Regions from separate parts of the Planctobacterium sp. R6 genome, predicted to be linked through region 2. Evidence: predicted binding sites of a transcription regulator. Region 2 holds the regulator's gene; the other holds the start of a gene.
The links. The regulator sigma-54, encoded in region 2, starts transcription at its own class of promoters, with help from an activator protein. The targets are predictions, from matches to a motif close to GTTGGCACGNNNNTNGNNT.
Positions count from the first base shown of each region.

Region 1: AC0J20_RS00555 (flagellar assembly protein T N-terminal domain-containing protein) is a predicted target of sigma-54. The motif match lies at 4,541-4,559, and genes of this name have one in related genera.

Region 1 is NZ_JBVTQY010000001.1:129,907-138,135, reverse strand. Features, by position in the region: gene AC0J20_RS00585 (CheR family methyltransferase) at 48-872, opposite strand; gene AC0J20_RS00580 (chemotaxis protein CheV) at 879-1,817, opposite strand; gene flgA (flagellar basal body P-ring formation chaperone FlgA) at 2,062-2,676, shown strand; gene flgM (flagellar biosynthesis anti-sigma factor FlgM) at 2,917-3,252, shown strand; gene flgN (flagellar export chaperone FlgN) at 3,256-3,675, shown strand; gene AC0J20_RS00560 (LPP20 family lipoprotein) at 3,895-4,392, opposite strand; gene AC0J20_RS00555 (flagellar assembly protein T N-terminal domain-containing protein) at 4,676-5,827, shown strand; gene AC0J20_RS00550 (hypothetical protein) at 6,378-7,241, shown strand; gene AC0J20_RS00545 (RodZ family helix-turn-helix domain-containing protein) at 7,490-7,762, opposite strand; gene smrA (DNA endonuclease SmrA) at 8,036-8,229, shown strand, end outside.
Region 2 is NZ_JBVTQY010000022.1:25,381-33,609, reverse strand. Features, by position in the region: gene AC0J20_RS14310 (SLC13 family permease) at 1-317, shown strand, start outside; gene AC0J20_RS14305 (NAD-dependent malic enzyme) at 362-2,047, shown strand; gene AC0J20_RS14300 (YHS domain-containing (seleno)protein) at 2,146-2,598, opposite strand; gene mgtE (magnesium transporter) at 2,729-4,090, opposite strand; gene AC0J20_RS14290 (HPr family phosphocarrier protein) at 4,450-4,725, opposite strand; gene rapZ (RNase adapter RapZ) at 4,722-5,567, opposite strand; gene ptsN (PTS IIA-like nitrogen regulatory protein PtsN) at 5,564-6,007, opposite strand; gene hpf (ribosome hibernation promoting factor) at 6,024-6,311, opposite strand; gene AC0J20_RS14270 (RNA polymerase factor sigma-54) at 6,339-7,832, opposite strand; gene lptB (LPS export ABC transporter ATP-binding protein) at 7,904-8,229, opposite strand, start outside.

The sequences.
Region 1 (8,229 bases), on a different contig from region 2:
GAGCCGGAGTTGAAACACCCGGCTCAGTGCCTTAAAGCCGTGGCTGGTTACTTTCGGGTGTAGTAAAGGCCGGGGTTACAGCGGACCATATTAAAATCTGACGACAGGCCTGCCATGGATTCAGAAGCGCCCAGGAACAACACGCCATCTTTATTAAGCACTGTCGCTATTTTTTGTAAAATGGCACTTTTAACATCCGGAGCAAAGTAAATCAGTACATTGCGGCAAAACACCATGTCAAAGCGGCCAAGATTTGCATAGCTATCTAACAGGTTCAACTGGCGAAAATTCACCATGCGGGTAATTTCAGGTTTGATTCGCTTGTTGCCTTCGGGGGTATCTTCAAAAAATTGGCGCTTGCGTTCATCTGACAATCCCCGGGACAAAGACAGGTTATCATACGTCGCCTGCTTGCACTTTCTCAGCATTTCAGTAGACAAATCTGTACCGGTTATTTGTACACCCGGAAAACGACTGTTTTGCTTTTGATATTCCGCCGCCGCCATCGCAATAGAATAAGGTTCCTGACCAGAGGATGCGGCAGCACACCATATCTTAACCGGCTGACGACTTTCAGAAAATCGGGCAAACAACTCCTTGTTCAACAATTCGAATGGATACCGATCGCGAAACCACAGGGTTTCATTGGTGGTCATCGCATCTATTGCGTCTTCACGCAACCCGCGATTGCGGCCATTAATAATATCGTTAACCACCTGGCTGAGTGATGGCTCTTCATATTTACGCATTAATGGCGCTAACCGGCTGCGCACTAAGTATTGTTTATTTGGACCTAAAACAATGCCACAACAACGCTCCAGAAATTCGCTGAATAAGGTGTAGTCGTCTTCACTTAAGGTTTTATTCACCACGAACCATTATTCCGTTGCAGATTTATCCAACCATTTTTTAACCGCAGTGGCTAATTCATCGGGATGAAATTTAGCGATAAAATCGTCAGCCCCCACCTTTTTCACCATCGCCTGATTAAATACACCACTTAAAGAAGTGTGTAATACCACGTGCAGCTTCGCCAGTTCTGGCGTGCTCTTAATTTCTGCAGTCAGGGTGTAACCATCCATTTCAGGCATTTCTATATCACTGACAATGACGCCTACTTTGTCGGTGACATCGCCGGTTTCAGCCGCAATTTCTTTTAGTCGCTCCAGTGCTTCCCGTCCATCTTTGGCCGCTTCGATTTCAAGTCCCAAAGAAGACAGCGCTTTTTTAACCTGACTGCGGGCAACTGAAGAATCGTCGGCAATGAATATGATCTTGTCATCCAGACTGGCATCGTGCCTGGCCAGCTCTTCTACCATGTCCTCTCTGACCACTTCTCTGGCAGGCGCAATTTCATTGAGGATCTTTTCAACATCCAGAATTTCGATCAGCTCGCCGTCTACTTCTGTTACTGCGGTTAAATAGCTCGCTTTCCCGGCGCCCTCGGGTGGCGGTAAAATGGCTTCCCAGTTGATATTGATGATACGTTCCACCGAAGACACCAAAAAGCCCTGCACTGAGCGGTTGTATTCAGCGATGACGATGAAGCTGTTTTTAATGTCTTCAATTTTTCTACCGCCAGTGGCCATGCTCATATCAATAACCGAGATAGTTTGGCCGCGAATATGCGCTACGCCACGTACCAGCGCATTGAGTTTTGGCATCGAGGTGAGAGGCGGGCATTGCAGCACTTCTCTGACTTTGAATACGTTAATCCCGTAGCGTTGGCGGTTATTCAACTTGAACAGTAGCAACTCAAGTCGATTTTGCCCCACCAGCTGAGTTCGTTGGTTTACAGAATCTAAAATTCCCGCCATATAGCACCTCTAATTTATCCAATCAGGCACGATATTTGATTATCTTGTTCACGTGATTGAAATTTATCCGCACAGCGTTATTTTTTTGACGCTGTCTACTGTTTTTAGAAATTGTCTTTAAGCATAGCCAAATTGGAAGAAAGTGAACATGAAAAATTTCGCCAACATCAAGAAAACTCTAAAACTTTCCCTTTTGGGATGGTTTATAACAACCAATATAGCGGCTGCGCAAGAAAAACATTTAATGCATGATTTAGTCAAAGAAACCGCTGAAATTTATGTTTATCAAAACGCTGACGTCGAAAACATTAACGATGTCGAGATCACCATTAGGGATGTCGACGAGCGTGTGCACATCCCGGTCTGCCCGGTTGATTTGGTGGCCAGTAGCAGTACGCAATCGCTACAACAATCCAATATTACGGTAAAAATCAGTTGTCCCAGCAACGGCTGGTTTTACTACATGAGTGCTCAGGTGACTGAGATGCAGGAAGTGGTCGTAGTGGCCGATACAATATCACCAGGCACCTTGTTAACAGAGAACAATCTCAGTATCGAAAAAATTGACAAACGGCGTTTACGCGGCGGCACCTTCAGTGACAAAAACGAAGTCATTGGTGCCAGGCTAAAACGACGGACCCGCGATGGCAGCCCTGTCACTGCAAATATGTTGTGTTTTGTGTGTAAAGGTGATGCCATAGTGATTACTGCAAAATTAAGCGGTCTGGAAATCAAAACCAGTGGTATTGCGCTCCAGGATGGCAACATAGGCGATACCATATCGGTTAAAAATCGCCGCTCTAAGAAACAGATTGAAGCTCAGGTGGCCAATGTCAACGAAGTTCAGGTGCATATCTGATCCGCCTCTTTTTTAAAGGGCTCAGCGTGCCGGTATGTTGCCTTTGGGCAGTTTAGTTTCAGCCACTTTGTCTACATGAAGTTGTTGATTTTGTAGAGACTTTTATGTGTGCTTAGATTACACTGGATAAATCGAAATCCAGTGCATAAAAAAACGACAAAATTGTCGGTTTTTTATTAAAGTTAGTAATGTCGATGCCGATACACTAACTGAGGGTATCAAAAGTATTGGAAATTAATCATGGCTATTAACAATGTAAATGGTGCTGGCCAGAAACCGCAGTTGGAGAGTCAGCGACTCAATCAACAGCAAACTCAACAGGGCCAGAGTGCCAACACGGCACAACAGGCGCAAACTGCATCAGCAGCGCCGCGTCAAGATTCTGTGTCTTTAACACAGTCTGCACAGCAGCTTGCTAACGTGCAGAAAAAGGGCAACGATGCTCCTGTAAATCAGGACAAAGTAGATAAACTGAAAGCAGCTATCCAGAACGGTTCTTACAAGATCGACGCAGAGCAATTAGCCTCCAAGATCTCTAAAGCTGAGTCGGACCTGTTTGGTTTATCCAAAGGTTAATGAATGTCAGACATGACTAACGCGCTTACGCAACAAATTTCATTGCTGCAGGCATTGAAAGAAAAGCTCGATAACGAGCTGGAATTAATTGTTGCTCGTGACGCTGACGGTCTGCTGACATTGGTTAACGAGAAATCAGATTTACTGGAACAGATTGCTGAAAACGACAAAGTACTGCAGTCAGCCAGATTGTCATCCGGTGAATTCAACGATGCTCAACGTCAATTAGCTGAAGATGGCAAAGCCTTGTTACTTCAGTGCCAACATCAAACCAACGTCAATGCAATCGCGGTTGAAAAAAACCAGATTCGTTTACAACGGCTGCGGGATGTTATGATGGCGACGCGCAATAAAGAATCTATGACCTACACGAATAAAGGTAAAACCCAGGGCGGAATGCTCGGCAGTGGCGTTAAAGCCTGATCCTACCCACCTTTATACGACTTCTTCCCAATATCATCTGACAGTGACCTGGTGTTTTTCATCCACTATAATTGTGACTTTGTATCTTGTTGGTGAAGTTCCATTAAAAAACCTCCGGTAAAGGAGGTTTCAGGTGGGGTTACTTTTATGTAGTCGCCTTACTCTGTGTTAGCTGGCCGCTGGTCGCAATATGACATCAGCCGTGTTAACACGCCCGGATTAGTAATAAACGACGTCTTTGACTTTGCGAGGCCGGGCAGTTGATAAATAAATGTCGTAAACTTTTTGAAAATCCAATGACAACTCTGTCGCGTAAACATCCTCGCCCACCGGGTATGATTTGATGACTTGTGCACCGCGAATAACTCCTTCTACAGAGGCTTTTAGCTCATTGTCCCGCAAGACCAAATTAGCCAAAGACTGCTCAGTGTCAATGCGCTGACCATATACCTGCTCTGCCAGTTCTTTATATGCGTCTAATTTGGATGCTTTAATAGCCATCAACATTTTAACGGAATCATTGTTGCCCATCTGCGAACTGATAGGAGCATACCCCACCGCAGTTAGTACCGGATATTCTTCAGGTTGTACATACTCCCACTCCACCTGTTTATCACTGTAATACATAGACTCCAATGTCTTGCACCCGGAAACACTCAGAGCAAGTACACTGACAATGAGTGCCTTATCAATCCTGTTTACAAATTTGCTTATCATAACTCACCTAAATCTATTGCAGCCATACTGTTCAGCAGGCACTAAGCCAATATCCATGAATGTTAAAATATTGACATTGATATTCTGTCAGCTTTTCAAAGCAAGTTTTTTGCCAAACCAGCATAGTTTACCGGGCATATTAATAAATAGTGGTACGTATCCTGCTTTAAGTGGGGCAACATATTTAGAAAAGGGCAATAGCGTAGTTTTTTGACACTATTAAAATGTAGATTCTATGCTCAGCCCACTGTATGGATCTGTTCAGACTCATAACGAGGTTACCATGTACAAGCTAATATTATTCTGTTGTGTTTCAATCCTTTCCTGTGGCGTGCAATCGGCCTGGTTTGAATCAACAGGTCAGGCCGTCATTCACAATGACAACAAAACCCTGGCAAAACAGCAGGCTACGCATGAGGCCATCAGACAGGCACTGTTGTTTGCCGGTGCTTCGGTGCGCAGCGTACAAGAGATGACGGACGGTTTACTACAAAATGACCGCCTCGAAATTCGCGCAAGTGGTGAAGTCGCCAGCGTAGAATTAATCAGTGAACACTATTTTGACGACTATGTAGAAGTCGCTATTCGAGCGGATATTTTTCCACAGCGTGATCAATGCAGTGCTTCTGATTATAAAAAAAGCATCGTTACCAGCAAACTACACATAAGTGCCTTTCGGCAGGCTGCCATAGGTGGACTGAATAATGTTTCAGGCCCAATTTCTGAGCGCATTAAATCCAGTTTTGATACATTTTCTCAGCGAGCGCTGATCAGTAAAATCGAGCCCTACACCTTTTTCCCGCAGGCTCATGAACTAAAAACACAGTCCATGTTGTTGTCGGCCGAATCCAATGCTCAATACGTGCTCATCGGAGACATCATTGAAATTAGTCTGGATAGCAATGAACAAACTTATCTGGATGTTGCCAGGTTTTGGGAGACAAAACATCCGGAGCGCAATCTGGCGATCCGCTTTGTGTTAATTGACGGGACAAAAGGCGACATATTGCTGGATAAGATTTATCGAACCTCTTCGGTATGGGAATTCGACAGCCATCAAACGCTGGAAACCAATAGCAAAACCTTGTGGCAGTCACCGTTTGGAAAGGTCACCGAAGAGTTACTACGGGAATTAACCGCAGATATCGACAACCTGATCGCCTGTAACCCCACATATGGCAGAATTATCGCCATCCACAACAACAGCCTGTCAGTTAATCTTGGGACTAAGCAAGGTGTTCAAAAAGGCGATGAGCTCTCAGTGTTCCAAATGAGGCAATTTTTCTCTCCGTCAGGTATGCCGCATATCCAGTATTCGATTCACCCTTCTAAGGTAACCGTCGCCGAAGCCTTTTATGACTCCTCGTTACTCAGAGTATCCGACGGTACTCCGCTGGCCAATATTCAGCCAAACGATTTTGTGGTCAGAAGATAGGGGTTTCAAAGCGATTTTGAATGGGTAATAATCACCTAAGGCTTTGTATCTAATATAGAAAGCTGTAACCAAAACCTGTGCGTCCCCATAGTTTAACCGGATAAAACAAGAACCTCCTAAGTTTTAGATCTGCGTTCGAGTCGCGGTGGGGACGCCATTCGTGCAGCCCTTTAATATGCCCAATCTGCATCTTTAAAGGCGTTCAGCATTTCATCAAACGACACGCCAAAAACCTAAAAAGGTCAAAAAACAGCCAAAAAGTGTTATTTTGTTCTTCTGTAACTCAATCCTTCATAAAAATACGCTGCAATCTGGTATCGTTGTTTTTGAACATTTACATCTAACTCTTTGTAATTATGAAGTTTTTTATCACCTGTAGAGTACCTCTAAAAAGTATTTGTTAAACTGTCACTTATTTACCATGATGGCCTACACACCACCCACAACAGTTAAAATAAAATCCATTGAAGAAGTTAATAATTAACCACGAAACAACATGAAAATGGTAAATTTACCTCTCGCAGTTATTCATTGACTTTAAGGATTCGCTTTGAACAACAAGTTGATCGTCACTACAGGTTCCTTATTAATAGCATCTGGTCTTTTCTTTTACATCTCAGTTGAACCTGTAGTGGAGAAGACATCCCTGGAAATTTCGAATGCCACGGATAACAAAAATAATTTATCAGAAGGTTTAACCTCTGTAATCCAAGACTCCTCCATATCGCAAGCGCAGGAGTCAGCTCAAATCGTCGAAGACAATACCGGTGACCTGGAAGTTCAAAAAGTTCCAACTGACAAAGAGCTTGTTGACTTTGCGATTAAAAAAATTACGGAAACTGACTTTGGCTTGAGACCTGATCGTTATTCTATTGAACAACTGACAATCATTGGAAAATACATTAAAGGCATGCCACTTACTCGAGCAGAATTGGAGATTAACCTGACTTACTTCCTCGATGGCAGTCTTCGTATTGAAAATGAAAATCCTGAAGGTCCTGTAGGGGGTGCAGATTTTGAGGGCAAAGAAGAGTGGGTTGATGCACATGCTTACAACGAGGGTTTTAAGTATTGGAATAGCTTAGTAGCAGATGGTGATGCACAAGCTGCCAGACTCCTTGGTCGCTATTACTCTACAACTGGTTATACGGATGATGCAATAGCAACTTACAAATACATTATTCCTCACCTAAAAACCCAAAGAGACAAAGGTTACATAACCTATCAATTAGCAAACGAGTTGAAAGAAAAAGAACCGTTTACCGCTGCAGTGTATTACTGGTTATCAATTTCAGATTTCAATTCCAGTCTAACAAACGGAGAACTGCAAAACATTTTGAGCCAATACGATAACGGAGAGATACAGGAGAAAACAAAGGAAATTTACAAGAATTCAGGTTGGAATAATGATTGAGATCTAGCGGGACGGTTATGAAAAAGATTCTATTAAAAATTTTATTTGTAAATCACCAGTACACTTGAGTCAGTAACTAAATCTTGCAACCATCGTTAATGCATCAAACCTCTTGCACCGAAAATGCACAACCTCTTTTGAGTTTGACGGGAAGTGTGGCCACATTTCGATTCACATCAGTGACCATCTTACCCCTTATTTCAGGCCATTAGACCCAGCAACAATGTAGTCAAACAGGCATACCGAGATCAGATACTCAGTTCCTTTTTCATGAGTTTCACAAATTGTTTTTGTGTTTGAATATCAGCTCGGGGACGGCACAGTTCCCACCAGTTTTTTACTGTATCCAGTTCCAGTGCCAGCATAGATTTAACATGACAATTTTCAACCGCCACGACTTTTTCACGGCTGATACCCAACTTATCGGCTATTTGTTGTTGCGTCAGGCTGCTTTCCAGGCGTAATCCTCTTAGCACCTCAGAACGTTCAATATGTAATACATCTGTACTTTTAATCGCCATGGCTTACTACTACTTCCTGATAGTGAGTTGTCTGCTGGTTAATTAGTCAGTTTTTTAACCAGAGATATAACTCTATTTCGATATGTTTACTTACCGTGAACGTTAACCAAAAACAGCTAAAATAACAACACAAACAGGATATTTTTTTTACCTTTCAATATTTCCATATTGTCTCCGTGCCAGGTAACAATAAAAGCAAGTAACGCAACACCTTGAATGACCCCAATTAATACCAATATAAATAGAAAATGTAGTTAGTAAACAGGTTGAGTTATGACTGTTGAAGAGGATTTCAGTGCATTTTTAGCTGAGGTCGCTGATGTGAAACAGCTAAAATCAGACGATAAGGTATTTCTGAAAAGGCAGGACGGCAATGAGCTGGCCAGACGATTACGCAGAGATGCCATCAAAAGCGAACAACGGCGCAGTAACAACTACCTTACCCTCGCAGACATCGACCCAATAGC
Region 2 (8,229 bases):
TGGTTCTCTGTGCGACCACCCTGGTGATCTTCCTGACTGAGCTGACCAGCAATCTCGCCACATCGGCAACCTTTCTGCCGGTTGTGGCTGTGTTGGCGCTGGAAATGGGAGGCGAACCTATGATGCTGATGATACCAGTGACACTGGCGGCAAGTTGTGCCTTTATGCTGCCGGTGGCAACACCACCTAATGCTATCGTGTTTTCCTCGGGTTACATCAGTATTCCGCAGATGGCGAAAGCCGGATTTATCCTCAATCTGATGAGTATCCTGTTGGTAACAGCACTTGCCGTGTGGGTGGCTCCGCTGATTTTCTGAGCCACGCAATTGCATCTGAACAACAACACCTGAGATTACTGTGAATGCACAATAAGAATCAAAAACCCTTATATTTGCCCCATGCGGGGCCATCGCTTTTGGATATGCCTTTGCTTAACAAAAGCAGTGCCTTTAGCGAAAGTGAGCGTATTGCCTTTAATTTAGAAGGCCTGTTACCGCCTCAATACGAATCGATAGAGCAGCAGGTTGAGCGCACCTTTAAGCAATACCAGCAATTAACATCGGATATGGCACGGCATATATTTTTGCGGGATATTCAGGATAGCAACGAAACTTTGTTTTATCGTCTGGTTGAACAGCATATCGAGCTGATGATGCCGATCATCTATACCCCAACGGTGGGTGAGGCTTGCCAGCAATTCTCGGATATTTACCGTAGTGCCCGGGGATTGTTCATTGCCCATCATCAGCAAGATCGAATCGATGACATTTTACACAATGCCACCAAGCGCAATATCAAAATCATTGTGGTGACTGATGGTGAGCGGGTACTGGGATTAGGGGATCAGGGCATTGGTGGCATGGGTATTCCGATCGGAAAACTATCGCTGTACACCGTCTGTGGTGGTATCAGTCCCGCGTATGCCTTGCCTGTGATGTTGGACGTTGGCACCAACAATGAGGCGTTACTGTCTGATCCCATGTACATGGGATGTCGTCACCGCCGCATCAATGAACAGCAATACCACGAATTTGTGGATGCTTTTATGCAGGGCGTAAAGCGACGTTGGCCCAACGCCCTCATTCAATTTGAAGATTTTGCGCAACATAACGCAACGCCGCTGTTGCAGCGTTATAAGCAGGAGTACTGCTGCTTCAATGACGATATTCAGGGCACGGCGGTGGTCGCTGTTGCAGTCATGCTTGCCGCCTGTGCGGCTAAAAAAGTGGATATCACTCAGCAACGCGTTGTTATTGTCGGGGCAGGGTCAGCAGGCTGTGGAATTGCAGAACAATGGATTGCCTGTCTGAGAGAGCGAGGGCTGACCGATGAACAGGCACGGCAGCAGATTTATATGCTGGACAGGGATGGAATACTAACCACGTCCACCCCTGATATGAAGCCATTTCAGGCCCGTTTGGCACATGCTGGCTTACCGGCAGGGCTTTCGAGTCACACGGAACACAGTTTGCAGGATGTTATGCATGCGGTGCAACCGGATATGTTGTTGGGCGTTAGCGGTCAGCCTGGTTTGTTCAATGAAGCTGCCATTAAAGCAATGCATCAATATTGCGCGCAACCGGTGATATTGCCGCTGAGTAATCCCTCACGTCTGGCTGAAGCTCAACCCGAAGACGTCTTGCGCTGGACGAATGGCGCAGCCTTGCTTGCAACGGGCAGTCCGTTTGATGATGTCAGCCTGCAAGGGGTTCAGCACGTAATTAGTCAGAGCAACAACAGTTATGTGTTTCCTGCAATTGGTCTGGCAGTGGTCAGTACCGGCGCTAAGCGCATCACGGATGCGATGTTGATGGCGGCCAGTAAAGCGTTGGCCGGTTGTTCGCCTTTGGTTAATCAGGGCTGTGGCGGGTTACTACCACCTTTGCAGGAAATTCAGGCGATCAGTAAAGACATTGCGCTGGCCATCGCGAATGTGGTTGTTCAGGAAGGGGATGTGCCCGGGCTGAGTGAGGCTGAATTGCGGCAGCGTATAGAGGAAAATTTTTGGACTGCCAATTACCGACCTTATCTGAGAAAAGCGTTTTAATCACTACCCGGGCTTCGCCAAACTGGCAATCGCGTTCAGGCTGCAGTCTGGTTCTGCCTGTCCCCGCTCGATGGCGGGGATAAAGTGACACTTAGCAATCAGAGTTCATCGGCGGGCACGTGTTTAATTTCCGGCCAGTTGTTGTCGGCTTTGACAATATTGCCGGCAACATCTTTTAACCAAAACGCGTGAATTTCTTCGTTTTTATTAACGAACAATTGTCCGTCGACAATTTTGAAGGCCTTGCCATTGACTTCAAATTTTTTGCCAAAGCTGGTGCCGGTTGAACAATAACCACCGTAAGCAGGGGCATACTGCTGCGGATTTTGGTTGAAGGTGTTGCGGTTTTCAGCAGAGCTGAACCGATAAATGGCTCCCTGGTAAACAGCAGTAAATTCAGCCTTACCCATCACAGGTTTGTTGTCAGTGAAATAGGCCACGGCATCATGCCCTGCCAATATCACGCCATTGTCATCGGTTTGGGTATCAATCCCAGCCAGAGTATTTAAGCTAAAGAAAAGTGCAAACAGTGTAGAAACGATACGGATCATTATTGTATTCCTGTAGTGTAATTAACAGACAACAAGACCTCAGGAGTACAGGAGTAATTTCTGACTTTTGGGTTATGAGTTAGCGCGTTTTGGTTTGAAATTTAATTCGAAAACCATGTTGGATGCGGGTCTACAGCAACAGCCAGGTGGCGGTGCCCAAAAACGCAAAGATACCCACCACATCGGTAATTGTGGTGAGAATAACACTGCCCGCCAACGCGGGGTCGATTTTCAGCTTTTTCATCACGATGGGCAGGATAACACCCGACAGGCCCGCTGCAACCATATTGACCATCATGGCGAACGCAATCACCAAACCTAACATGTAATCTTGTTTCCAGACGGCAACAACCGAGGCAATCAAAACCGACCAGATGATGCCATTGAGAAAGCCGATAGCCAGTTCTTTGCTGATCAACCAGCGAGAGTTTGAGGCGCTGACATGGCCCAGTGCCATACCTCGAATAACCAGAGTGAGGGTTTGGTTACCGGCCACACCCCCCATGCTGGGAACGATAGTATTGAGGATGGCAAGAACCGCCAACTGACTTAATGTGGCTTCAAACAGGTCGCTGACCATGGCGGCCATCAGGGCCGTAAACAGGTTGACACCTAACCAGATGGAGCGGCGTTGCGTACTTTTGAGTACCGGAGCGAAGGTATCTTCTTCATCTTCCAGACCCGCCATACTCATCATGGAGTGTTCGGCCTCTTCACGGATGATATCAACCACGTCATCAATGGTAATACGGCCTACCAGTTGATGATTGGCATCTACGACAGGTGCCGACAGCCAGTTGTGACGCTCGAACAATTTGGCTACTTCGGTTTCGTCCAGATCCACCTTGATGACTTCTGGTTCTTCTTCCATGATTTCTTCAACACTGATCTCCGGGGCCGCAGTGATCAGGCTGGTAAGAGGCACCGTCCCAATCAACCGGTCATAGCGGTTGGTGACATACAGCATGTCGGTATCTTCCGGCAGTTCCTGCTTGAGTCTCAGGTAGCGCAGAATCACTTCTACACTGACTTCCGGTCGCAGTGTAATGGTGTCGGTGTTCATAATGAAACCGGCGGTACCTTCACCATAGGATAAGGCTTGTTCTGCTCTGGCCCTGTCCATGCTGTCCATGGACTCCAGGACATCCTGAACCATTCTGTCAGGCAGACCGTGCAGCATTTCTGCAAGGTCGTCGGTGTCCATATCTTCCAGGGCGTCAGCAAGCTTTTCAGGCACCATTTCGCGCATGATGCCGTTGCGCACATCCTCAGACAGTTCTTCTAACACATCGCCGTGGTAATCAGTATCGATGAGTTTCCAGAGCAAAGAACGATTGCGAACCGGGGTGGATTCTAAAAGTAACGCGACATCTGCGGGGGGAATGCTGTGCAGCATTTTGCGCACATGCACAAACAGGCCATTACTGAGCGCTTCGTTAATGGCATCCAGTTGCGTGGTGACGTATTCCTGTTCGAGCTTATTTTGTTCCATCAGTGTGCTTCCTCACCAGAGGGCACAAGAGAGAATGTTGCCATGTCAATCTTTGCTGACTGGCTTTGCGGATACTGAGAAACGTTGCTGCGGGCTGATATAAGGGTGTAGAAAGCTGTACCGAATCCGGCTAAATCACGATGTTTTAGATTTAGATAAGGTGTTCCCGGCACTTATCGACACTCCTTATTTTTGCGATGAACTGATTTCCATTAACAACCTGAAAGTCCTTTACAGATGAGCGTTCTGTATACACAGGTCATTGTTATTGTTCGTTTATTATAGTTTATAGCAATAAGTGGCTGCTGGATATCTACTAATGAAACAAATCACAATCCAGGTTTAAATATTGTGAAACACTACTCAGCTTCGTTAAACCGCGCGGAGAATAATGCGGAAACTGCCTCTAAAGCCGGCTCGGCATCATTGCCTTCGCAAATGACCTTCACCTGTTTGTTTTGTGACCCTTCCAGCATCATTAAGCCCAAAACACTGTCTGCAGAAGCACTTTTACCGTCTTTGTGCAGCATAATGGTTGCGGAAAATGAGGCGGCCAGCTTCACCAGTTCGGTGGCTGCTCTGGCGTGAAGGCCCAGTTTATTGGTGATGGTTAGGGTTCGTTCTGCTCGATTCACGCGTCCAGATCCCGGTGTCTGATTTGCACATCAGGGTGAGCAACAGAAAAATAATTCGCCAGGGTTTCAGCGATGAATACTGAGCGATGTTGTCCCCCGGTACACCCTATGGCAACGGTCACGTAACTGCGGTTGTTTCTCTCCAGATGCGGCAGCCAGGTTTCGATCAGGTTTTGAAATTGACCGATCACTTTCACCACGATGGGCTGTGCTGTCAGGTATTGAGCAACGGGCGCATCTTTACCTGAATAGGGTTTGAGTTCCGGTATCCAGTGTGGATTAGGCAAAAAGCGCACGTCAAAGACGTAATCGGCGTCTTTCGGAATACCGTTTTTAAAGCCAAAGGATTCAAAAACCAGGACCAGTCGTGAGGACTTCTTGCCCAGAATGCGTTCTCGCACCAGTTCTGCCAACTGATGGATCGACAATTTATCGGTATCAATGTGGAGGTCTGCGCGTTCGTAAATAGGGACCAAAAGTTCCCGCTCTTTAACGATAGCGTCAGCCAGAGAAATGTTGTTTTTGGACAAGGGATGAAGGCGTCTGGTTTCGCTGTAACGCTTTACCAAAATATCGTCACTGGCATCCAGATAAATAATGGTCAGGTCGGTTTTGTTGGGCAAAAAATCCAGATTCTCTGTGAGTTGTTCTGGGTCTTTAGGTAAGTTGCGCACGTCAATACTGACGGCAATCTGGTCGTATTCACTGACAACCGCGTGGGTCAGTGTGGGTAACATACTTACCGGAAGATTGTCTACGCAATAGTAGCCAAGATCCTCAAGTGCCCTTAATACTACAGACTTTCCTGAGCCGGACCGTCCACTGATCACAATTAATTTCATACCAATGCTTCATATAATGCGTTGTCTGAATGGCAATTGCGGATTACTTTGGTGACCTCTTTGTCACTGAGTTTTTGAGCTATACGGGCCAGGGTTTGCAAGTGACCTTCTGTTTGCTCAACGGGCACCAAAATCGCAAAAAATATATCGACCGGTTGATTGTCGATTGCGTCAAATTCTATACCAGGCGAGCAGGTGAGTACAATAGCCAGGGGACTACTCAGACCTTCAACACGACCATGTGGTATGGCGATGCCGTTGCCGATCCCGGTACTGCCCATTTTTTCCCGGCACAGAAGACTGTTCAGAACGTCTTCTTCATTGAGTTCGCTGAGTTTTTCACTGGCAACAACACTGATGATTTGCAGAGCGCGTTTTTTGCTGGTAATGGGGACTGCACAGCGCGTGCAGTCCGATGAAAGGATGTCTTTGATTTCCATCCTCGTTTAGACTCCTCTAATGACTCTTGAGCTTTTCTTTATGCTTAATAACCTGCCTGTCGAGCTTGTCGATGAGAGAGTCAATGGCAGCGTACATGTCTTTGTGCTCGGATGTCGCAAAAACTTCTCCACCGTCGAGGTGCATGGTTGCTTCTGCTTTTTGATTGAGTTTTTCAACGTTTAAGATGACATATACATTGTTTATGTGATCAAAATGTCGTTCCAGTTTAGTGAATTTTGTATCGACATAATCGCGAAGAGAATCGGTGATTTCGACGTGATGACCTGATAAGTTTATTTGCATAATTGGTCGTCCTTCTTGTAGGGAAGTCTATAACAGACTCTTACGTTGGTTAGATGGAGGAATCGAGAGCGATTCCCGGTATTTTGCAATGGTTCGCCGGGCTACCATAATGCCCTGATCGGCTAACAATTGCGCAATTTTGCTATCACTGAGTGGCTTGGCCTGATTCTCAGCGGCCACCAGTTTTTTAATCAATGCCCTGATGGCGGTAGAGGAGCATTCCCCACCATTTTCTGTGGCCACATGGCTGGAGAAGAAATACTTCAGCTCAAAGATACCTCTCGGGGTGTGCATGTACTTCTGTGTGGTCACACGGGAAATCGTAGATTCGTGCATATCCACCATTTCAGCCACGTCGTTAAGCACCATGGGCTTCATCATTTCCGGCCCGTGCTCGAAAAAGCCGTGCTGTTGCTGGACAATACAATTGGCCACTTTGAGTAGGGTGTCGTTACGGCTTTCGATACTCTTGATAAACCACTTCGCTTCCTGCATATGCGAGCGAATAAACTGCCCGTCGGCACTATTTCTGCTGCCCCGGCTCATGGCGGCATATTGCTGATTGATATTGAGCTTTGGCACGGAATCGGGGTTGAGTTCGACAATCCAGCGTCCGGATTTTTTCATGACCGAGACATCGGGGATCACATAATCTGGTTCTTTGGTATTTAAGGTACTGCCCGGATGCGGATTCAGGGTTTGCAGTAACTTTAATACTTCTTTGAGCTGTTCTTCACGCAATTTAGATTTTCTGATCAAGGTACGAAAATCTTTTGCCATTAACAGATCGGAAAAGTCACACAGCAGTGATTTTGCTTCCTGTAACCAGGGAGTGTCTTTGGGGAATTGCCCCAACTGCACCAGCAAGCACTCTTGTGGTGTGATTGAGCCTGAACCTAAGGGGTCGAAGTGTTGAATGCGTTTTCTGACACATTCCACTTCGTCGATTTCAATTTCTTCATCATCGAGGCTTTCGAGGATTTCCTCAACCGAAACGGTGAGATAACCGGATTCATCAATAGAATCTATGATGGCCAAAGCAATGGCTTCATCGGTTTCGCTGAACGGGGTCAGGTGTAATTGCCAGAGCAGGTGATCCTGTATGGATTCACTGGTTTCACCCTGATACACCTGGTCGTCATCCGGGCCTACACCACCTGACGAGGCGGGTGCTGATGACGCGCTGTAGTATTCATCCCAGGTGCTGTCTATCGGAAGCTCATCGGGTAAGTCGTTCTTTTCCAGCGCATCACTTGAGTCAATGCCGTCTGAACCACTGAATTCGTTGTCGCTGTCGGCGCCATTCAACTCAGCCGTTTTGGGTTCTTTGAGTAATTCCAACGCTTCATCGCTACCGGCTTCGGTATTTTCATCCACTTCCAGCAATGGATTGGCGTCTAACGCATCCTGAATTTCTTGTTGCAGGTCAAGCGTTGACAGTTGCAGCAGACGAATTGCTTGCTGCAATTGAGGGGTCATTGTTAGCTGTTGGCTAAATTTTAGTTGTAAAGACGGCTTCATTAAAAATGGTTTTTTCCGACTCCAGAGCTCAGGGTTACTGTGCCCCAATCTTTAGATTGTTGTTAGTGTTACTATAGCCTGAATTGCTCACCCAGGTATACATCTCTTACTTGCTGATTTGCTAAAACTGTTTCGGGTTCGCCTTCGGCAATGACCTGTCCATGACTGACAATATAGGCCTGTTCGCAGACATCCAGCGTTTCTCTGACATTGTGGTCAGTGATCAGTACACCGATCCCCCTGTCCCGCAAGTGGTGAATAATCTTCTTTATATCATTAACAGAAATAGGGTCAACGCCTGCGAAGGGTTCGTCCAGCAAAATAAATTGCGGATTGGCGGCCAGAGCGCGGGCAATCTCTACTCTGCGACGCTCACCACCAGACAAGCTCATGCCCA